DNA from 2 places in the Streptomyces sp. NPDC001480 genome. Region 2 is predicted to be linked to the other one. Evidence: riboswitches for the same ligand, from Rfam matches in the RefSeq annotation. Region 2 holds a riboswitch; the other holds the start of a gene.
What was found. A riboswitch is a leader RNA that binds a small molecule or an ion and turns the genes downstream of it on or off. The one in region 2 is predicted to bind S-adenosylmethionine.
Positions count from the first base shown of each region.

Region 1: it holds a riboswitch for S-adenosylmethionine, as region 2 does, so the genes downstream of both, ACFY01_RS09425 (aminotransferase class V-fold PLP-dependent enzyme) here and thrC (threonine synthase) in region 2, are expected to answer to the same signal.

Region 1 covers NZ_JBIAVX010000003.1:465,250-469,540, forward strand. Annotated here, with positions in the region: gene ACFY01_RS09420 (Lrp/AsnC ligand binding domain-containing protein) at 1-233, shown strand, start outside; gene ACFY01_RS09425 (aminotransferase class V-fold PLP-dependent enzyme) at 625-1,986, opposite strand; SAM riboswitch class IV at 2,150-2,266, opposite strand; gene ACFY01_RS09430 (hypothetical protein) at 2,344-2,517, opposite strand; gene ACFY01_RS09435 (PRC-barrel domain-containing protein) at 2,546-2,902, opposite strand; gene trpD (anthranilate phosphoribosyltransferase) at 3,001-4,065, opposite strand; gene ACFY01_RS09445 (cytochrome bc complex cytochrome b subunit) at 4,226-4,291, opposite strand, start outside.
Region 2 covers NZ_JBIAVX010000015.1:201,260-205,550, forward strand. Annotated here, with positions in the region: gene groL (chaperonin GroEL) at 1-113, opposite strand, end outside; gene ACFY01_RS33440 (cold-shock protein) at 474-680, opposite strand; gene ACFY01_RS33445 (ubiquitin-like small modifier protein 1) at 1,123-1,398, opposite strand; gene thrC (threonine synthase) at 1,395-2,681, opposite strand; SAM riboswitch class I at 2,700-2,854, opposite strand; gene ACFY01_RS33455 (glucosyl-3-phosphoglycerate synthase) at 2,997-3,941, shown strand; gene ACFY01_RS33460 (trehalose-6-phosphate synthase) at 4,025-4,291, shown strand, end outside.

The DNA.
Region 1 (4,291 bases), on a different contig from region 2:
AGATCGCGGAGCAGATCGCCGCGCTGGACAGCGTCAGCGAGGTCTTCTCCGTCACCGGCACGTACGACCTGATCGCCATGGTCCGGGTACGGCAGCACGAGAACCTGGCGGACGTCATCCCCGGCAAGATCAGCAAGATCCCCGGCGTCGAGGGCACCGACACCCACGTGGCGTTCCGCACCTACTCCCAGCACGACCTCGAGGCGGCCTTCGCGATCGGGCTGGACAACTAGGGCCTGTCCGGCGGGCCAGGTCGCGGGAAAGGGACGGTGCCCCGTCGGCGCCGGTGAGCGGGGCCGTCCAGGCCGAACGCCCGCACGCCGTCGTCGCCGCGCACATGGCGGTGCCGCCGGACACCGCCGCCCGGAGGAGGCCGCCCGGGGCCGGGTCGTACGACCACGCCTTGGTGCCGTCGACGGCCGGACCGCGAACCGGGCCCTCTTCTTCCACAGCCGCCTGCCGTCCCGGGCACTGAAGCCGCTCCGGCCGCCGGCGGGGACTGCCCACCACCGGGCGCCGTGCGGGCAGCAACCCGTGCGGACCACGCCGCCCGCGACGAGCGGGGCGGCGTTTCTGGGGCCGGCCGGCGTGCTCGTCCGCGGGTGCGGAGCCGGCCCGCGGTGGTCAGACGGCGGGGACGCAGCGGCCGTTCTCGGTGCGGTAGTTCCACTTCGCGCCGGTGCGTACGAGCTCGCGGACCGCGTCGACGAACCGGTCCACGTGCTCGTCCGGCGTGCCCGCGCCGAAGCTGACGCGGATGGCGTTGAGGGACTTCTCGCCGGGCGCGGCCTCGGGGGCGCCGCACTCGCCCTGGGTCTGCGGGTCGCTGCCGAGCAGGGTGCGCAGGAGCGGGTGGGCGCAGAACAGGCCGTCGCGGACGCCGATGCCGTACTCGGCGGAGAGGGCGGCGGCGAAGTGCGAGCTGTTCCAGCCCTCGACGACGAAGGAGATGACGCCGACGCGCGGGGCGTCGTCGCCGAAGAGTGAGAGGACCCGGACCTCGGGGACCTCGGCGAGGCCCGCGCGGACCTTCCCGATCAGGTACTCCTCCCGGGCGACCAGGGTGTCGAAGCCCGCCTCGGTGAGCGCCTTGCAGGCCGAGGCGATGGAGTAGGCGCCGATGACGTTCGGGGAGCCGGCCTCGTGGCGGGCGGCGCTGTCGTGCCACTCCACGTCCACTCCCCCGTCCGTGCGCCGGCTGACCTTGCGGCTGGCGCCGCCGCCCGCGAGGTACGGCTCGGCGGCCCGGAGCCAGTCGGCGCGGCCGGCGAGGACGCCGGAGCCGAAGGGGGCGTACAGCTTGTGGCCGGAGAAGGCGACCCAGTCGACGTCGAGGTCCCGGACGGACACCGGGTGGTGCGGGGCCAGCTGGGCGGCGTCCAGGACGATCCGGGCGCCGTGCGCGTGGGCGGCGGCGGCCAGCTCGCGGACCGGCCACAGCTCGCCGGTGACGTTCGAGGCGCCGGTGACGCACACCAGGGCCGGCCCGTATGGGTCACGGTCGGCGAGGGCCCGCTCCAGCGTCTCCACGGCCTGCCGCGGGGTGCGCGGGGCGTTGAGGTAGGTGACCCGCGCGTCCTGCCAGGGCAGCAGCGAGGCGTGGTGCTCGGTCTCGAAGACGAAGACCTGGCAGTCGGCGGGGAGCGCGCGGGCGAGCAGGTTGAGGGAGTCCGTGGTGGACCGGGTGAAGACCACCTGGTCGTTCTCCCGGCAGTCGAGGAACTCGGCGACGGTCTTCCGGGCGTTCTCGAAGAGGTCGGTGGACAGCTGGGAGAGGTAGCCGGCCCCCCGGTGGACGCTGCCGTAGTACGGGGCGTACGCGGCCACGTCGTCCCAGACCCGCTGGAGCGCGGGGGCGCTGGCCGCGTAGTCGAGCGCGGCGTAGGTGACCTCGCCGCCGGTGACGAGCGGCACGGTGACGTCCCGGCCCAGGACGGGCAGCGGGGCGCAGACGGACTGGTCGGAGGCAAGGGTGGAGACGGACATGGGTGTACTCCCGTGAAAGCAGGCGGAAATCACCGACGCGAGCGAACGGGTGCTCCAGCGCCGACAAGGTGAAAGGGGTGTGCGGAGGCGGGGCTCGACGCCCTATCGCATTCGCTTGCTCACGGAAGGCTCCCTCGATGACCAGGACCCCTGGCGTGTGAGGGGTCCGCGCTTGCCGCAGACCTCGCTGCCTGCGGCCTGGTCTTCACCCGGGGCACCCCGCCACGGACGGAGGGTTGCCGGACAGTCGGCCGGGGCCTCATGACTGTCACTCATGACCTGCGAAAGAACGTACGCGAGCCGATCAACGGCCCGCAACTCGTGTCCGGATCCCGGGACGCCCGCCCGGCGCCGGGGTCACCGGACGAAGTGGTGCCGGTGCGAGCGCCGGGACCAGCGCACACCGAAGAACACGAGGTCGGCCACGAACAAGACCGCGCCGATGACCAGGAGGTAGAACAACCCGTTCGCCGCCACGCCGATGAGTCCCAGGATGACCGCCGCAAGGATCAGGAACAGGAAGAGCGCCATGGGTGACCACATCCTCCGACCGGGCCGCTCAACCCCGCGCGAGACGGCGCCCGCGTGCGGCACCGCCCTCGTAGGGCCTGTCGTAGTGTTCGAAGATCTCGTGTTCCCGTTCGGCCGGCAGGACGTCGTCCATGCCGATCGACGGCGACTTCTTCACCTGCCCACGGGGATGGGCCACCCGCACGTAACCGGGTCCGAGGGTCGCCTCGTCGAGCGGGACGAAGACGAGCCGGTGCCGGGTCGGCATCCCGGTGCGGACGGTGACCATCGCGGGCGTGTCGTCGGTGGTGTCCACGTAGACCGCTTCGAGGGCCCCGATCTTGCGGCCTCTGGGATCGATCACGTCGCGGTTGCGCCACTCGCGGATATCGGCTGAGTGGATCATGCCTCGCTCCTCGCGGCCCCTCCCGGACACCGCAGGGTCAGGCGGAGCGGCCGCGGGAGAGCTACCACGTCTTCACTGTACTCCCGCGGCCACCCGGGTCACGCGTTGCTCGCGGCCACCCAGCGGTCCAGGGTCCGTCTGGCCGAGCCGGAGTCGATCGACTCGGCCGCCCTGCGCATCCCGGCGCGGAGCTGCTCGGCCAGGGGCTCCTGGGTCGGGTCCAGGGCCACCAGGGCCGCCGCCGAGTTCAGCAGGACGGCGTCCCGTACGGGGCCCGTCTCGCCGTCGAGGAGCCGCAGGGCGACCTCGGCGTTGTACGACGGGTCACCGCCGCGCAGGGCCTCCACCGGCACCAGCTCGATGCCGACGTCACGCGGGTCGAAGCGCTCCTCGGCGACCTTGCCGTCGCGCACCACCCAGACGTGGGACGTGGACGTCGTGGTCAGCTCGTCGAGGCCGTCGTCGCCGCGGAAGACGAGGGAGGAGTTGCCGCGTTCGGCCAGGACACCCGCGATCATCGGCGCCAGCCGGGGGTCCGCGACGCCTACCGCCTGGGCCTTCACCTTCGCCGGGTTGGTCAGCGGTCCGAGGGCGTTGAAGACCGTACGGATGCCCAGCTGGCCGCGCGCGGCGGCCACATGGCGCAGCGCCGGGTGGAACTTCACCGCGAAGCAGAAGGTGATGCCCGCCTCCTCCGCGACCTCCGCCACCCGCTGCGGCGTCAGGTCCAGATTGACGCCCAGCTTCTCCAGGACGTCGGAGGAGCCCGACGCCGAGGAGGCCGCCCGGTTGCCGTGCTTGACGACCTTCGCGCCCGTGCCGGCCACCACGAGCGCCGACATCGTGGAGATGTTCACCGTCTTCGCGCCGTCGCCGCCCGTGCCCACGATGTCGACCGTGCGGCCCGACACCTCGATCACGTTGGCGTGCTCGTACATCGCCCGGACCACACCGGTGATCTCCTCGACGGTCTCGCCCTTGGCGCGCAGCGCCACCACGAAGCCGGCGATCTGCGCGTCGGTGGCCTCGCCGCGCATGATCTGGTCCATCGCCCATGCCGTCGCGTCGGCGCTCTGGTCCCGGCCGTACAGCAGGGCGTTCAGTACCTCGGGCCAGGAACGGCCCGCCGCGGTGTCGCCTCCAGCGGGGGTCACAGCGCTCATCAGCCGCTCCTGGTCGTCGTAGAGGAATCTGTCGTCGCAGAGGAGTGTGTCGTCGTCGAGACAGAGTGTGCTGCCACCCTATCCAGCCCCGGGGCAAGGCGAAGGGCCCCGTCCGAACACCGGACGGGGCCCTTCGCGCGTGGCGTGGCGTGCGCAGCGATCAGTGGTGGCCGTGGCCGCTCGTGATCTCCTTGTACTCCTCGACGGTCGGCTTCGGGATCTGGTT
Region 2 (4,291 bases):
ACGACGTTGCGGCCCTTCGGGCCGAGCGTCACCTTCACGGCGTCCGCGAGCTGGTTCATGCCGCGCTCGAGGCCGCGCCGCGCCTCCTCGTCGAACGCGATGATCTTGGCCATGTGAAGTGGTCCCTCCAGGACTGGGGGTGATTCCTTCGGACCGCGCCCGCGCCCGCGACGGACGGCTCGCGGGCCCCGTGGTTCCTTGCCCCACTTGGCCTGCGGGCCTCACCGACCCGGTCCTTCGTTGTCACTCTCACCTTCAGAGTGCTAACGCCAATGATTAGCACTCGCCCATGCCGAGTGCAAGCGGCTCGAGCGGATACCCAGGTGAACAGCGGGCACGCACGGCGTCCGGGCGGGCCGGAGGGCCACCCGGCAGGCAGGAGGGCCACCGGGCAGGCCGAAGGGCCCGTACCCCGGGAGGTACGGGCCCTTCGAAGATGTACAGAAGAACGTCGCTGTCAGTCGGCGCGTGCTTCAGCTGGTCGCGAGCCGAACCATGTCCGCCTGCGGCCCCTTCTGGCCCTGCGAGATCTCGAAATCGACCCGCTGACCCTCTTCCAGGGTGCGGTAACCGTCCATCTGGATCGCGCTGTAGTGGACGAAAACATCCGCACCACCGTCGACCGCGATGAAGCCGTACCCCTTCTCCGCGTTGAACCACTTGACGGTGCCCTGAGCCATGCCTAACTCCCCTATTACTGGCCCTTGCACAGATCCACACCTCGCGGATCCGGGTCAGACCTCACCCCCCAAGGATTGGGGGCGTGCGCCGGAACGCGTCGACCGCGGCTGAATGTATCTGTCCAACTGCCGTCTGCAACAGGTCAATCGGACGAGAAATCTGGACGGGCACGGTCGGGAATCTGCCAAAAATTCGGCCGAATTCAGGGCAATTCGGGCCCCACAAAAGGCTCATAAGGCGCAAAAGATACGCACACTTTGGCTACTTCTTGTCGGGTGTGCGGTGCGAATCCGGGGTTCTCGACCCGGGGTTCAGGAGCGCGTTCCCCAACTGTACCGCGCTCAATCACACAGAATTGCCCCCTCCGCTTCTCTCACGGAGGGGGCAATTCGATGAACTCTCGGTAACCTGTGTTACCGAAGGTAATGTTCTGTCATTCGGTCAGCCGCCGGCGACGGCCGGAATGATGGAGACGCCCGCGCCGTCCGGGGTCGCCGTTTCCAGACCCTGCTCAAAACGCACGTCGTCGTCGTTGACGTACACATTGACGAAACGGCGCAGCTTGCCCTGGTCGTCCAGGACGCGGGCGGCGATACCGGTGTGGTTCTTCTCCAGGTCGGAGATGACGTCGGCGAGGGTCGCGCCCTCGGCCTGGACCTCGGCTTGGCCGCCCGTGTAGGTACGCAGGATGGTCGGGATACGGACGGTCACGCTCATGCGAGGCCTGCCTCTCGGAACGAATCGAGGTTGGGGCGGATCGTGGCGGTCAGGCCGGTGCCTGCCACCGCGTCCAGCGTCTTGAGGCCGTCGCCCGTGTTGAGGACGACGGTCGTCTTGGTCGGGTCGAGGACGCCGTTCTTGATCAGCTTCTGCGTGACGCCCACCGTCACGCCGCCCGCGGTCTCCGCGAAAATACCCTCCGTGCGGGCCAGCAGCTTGATGGCGTCGACCACCTGCTCGTCCGTCACGTCCTCCACCGCGCCGCCCGTGCGGCGCGCGATGTCGAGGACGTACGGCCCGTCCGCCGGGTTGCCGATGGCGAGGGACTTGGCGATGGTGTTCGGCTTCTGCGGGCGTACCACGTCGTGCCCCGCCTTGTACGCGGTGGACACCGGCGAGCAGCCCTCGGCCTGGGCGCCGAAGATCTTGTACGGCCTGTCCTCGACGAGACCGAGCTTGATCAGCTCCTGGAGACCCTTGTCGATCTTGGTGAGCTGGGAGCCGGAGGCGATCGGCACCACGATCTGGTCCGGCAGCCGCCAGCCGAGCTGCTCGCAGATCTCGTACGCCAGGGTCTTGGACCCCTCCGCGTAGTACGGCCGCAGGTTGACGTTGACAAAGCCCCAGCCCTCGCCCGCCGGGTCACCGATCAGCTCGGAGCAGAAACGGTTCACATCGTCGTAGTTGCCCTCGATGCCGACGAGCTCGCCGCCGTAGACCGCGGCCATGACGACCTTGCCCTGTTCCAGGTCGTGCGGGATGAACACGCAGGAACGGAAGCCGGCGCGGGCCGCCGCGGCGCCCACCGCGCCGGCCAGGTTGCCGGTGGAGGAGCAGGAGAGGGTGGTGAAACCGAAGGCGCGCGCCGCCTCCAGCGCCTGGGCGACCACGCGGTCCTTGAAGGAGTGCGTCGGGTTCCCGGAGTCGTCCTTCACGTACAAGTGCGACGCTTCGATACCGAGCTCGCGGGCCAGGTTGTCCGCCTTGACGAGGGCGGTCCAGCCGGGGTTGATGTTCGGCTTGTTGGCCACGTCCGCGGGGACGGGCAGGAGAGGCGCGTAACGCCAGATGTTCGCGGGGCCCGCCTCGATCCGCCGGCGGAGCTCCTCGGTGTCGTAGGACGAGAAGTCGTAGGCGATCTCCAGCGGGCCGAAACACTCCTCGCAGGCGAAGACCGGTCCGAGCGGCACCCGGTGGCCGCACTCACGACAGCTCAGCGCCGCGGCGGGGCCAAGGTCTACGGTGGAGTCAGTGGTGCTTGCAACAGTCTGCACAGCCATGTGAGGCGAGGCCCTTTCTCCTCATCTTCCTCACGACGCATCTCGCCGTGAGACGGATTTGGCACCTTCCCTAGCCGGGAGCCTCGCGGAACGATCAACACTGATCTACGAGACCGGCTGGAGGGTTGCCGGGGCTTCATCGGGCCGTGTCCCTCTGCCCCTCTGGATGAGCGGTATGCGGTTGTTGTGCGGTTGTGAACGACGGCGACCTCGGACATGCGATGGTCATCCGCGTTGTCCAAGACTGTAACCGAAGGCCGGGACAGTTGAGATAGTCGTCCGTACCGCGAGACAAACAGTGAGGAGCCGCCCACCGTGCTGGAAGAAGTCGAGCGCTGGCTGAGCAACCGCTCCTGGTCCGTCACCGATCGCCCGCTCCACCAGATCCTGGCCGCAAAGCAGCGAACAGGCCAGTCGGTCAGCGTCGTGCTGCCCGCGCTCAACGAGGAGGAGACGGTCGGCGACATCGTCGCGATCATCCGCCACGACCTGATGCGGCAGGCCCCGCTGGTCGACGAGATCGTCGTCGTCGACTCGGGATCCACCGACCGCACCTCCGAGGTGGCCGCCGCCGCCGGCGCCCGGGTCGTCCACCGCGACACCGTCCTGCCGCGGATCCCGGCCGTGCCCGGCAAGGGCGAGGTCCTGTGGCGCTCGCTGCTGGTCACGAGCGGGGACATCGTCTGCTTCATCGACGCCGACCTGCGGCAGTTCTCCTCCGACTTCGTGTCGGGGATCGTCGGCCCACTGCTGACCGACCCGGACGTGGACCTGGTCAAGGGCATGTACGACCGCCCGCTCGGCGGCGCTACGGGCCAGGGCGGCCGGGTCACCGAGCTGATGGCGCGCCCGCTGCTGAACATGCACTGGCCGCAGCTGGCCGGCTTCGTGCAGCCGCTCGGCGGGGAGTACGCGGCCCGCCGCTCGCTCCTCGAACAGCTGCCCTTCCCGGTCGGGTACGGGGTGGAGCTGGGCATGCTGGTCGACGCACTGCATCTGGTGGGCCTGGACGCCCTCGCCCAGGTGGACGTGGGAGTACGCAAGCACCGCCACCAGGACGGGCAGGCACTGGGCCGGATGGCCGCCGCCATCTACCGCACCGCCCAGCTCCGGCTGGCCCGCGGGCATCTGATCCGGCCCTCCCTCACCCAGTTCGAGCGGGGCGAGGACGGCTTCGAGCCGCGCACGTTCTCCGTTGACACGGAGGAGCGGCCGCCGATGGCGGAGATCGCGGAGTACGCGGCTCGCCGGGTGGCCTGACCCGGGCGGTGGCGATCCGCCGGGAAGGTGCGGGAAGGTAACCGTACGTTTGAGCGTTTCCGGCCCGGGCTAGGTTGAGACTCATGGCTTCCACGGCTTCCACGGCTTCCACGCACGGTGCTGAGGTGCTGGTCGCGTCCAACCGCGGCCCGGTTTCGTACGAGGTACGCCCCGACGTCGGGGACGGCTCGCTGCACGCCAAACGGGGTGGCGGCGGGCTGGTCTCCGGGCTGTCGGCGATCGGTTCGGACGCGAACGCCCTGTGGGTGTGCGCCGCGCTGTCCGACGGGGACCGCGAGGCGGTGCGGCGCGGGGTGGGCGAGCCGGGCGTACGGATGCTGGACATTCCG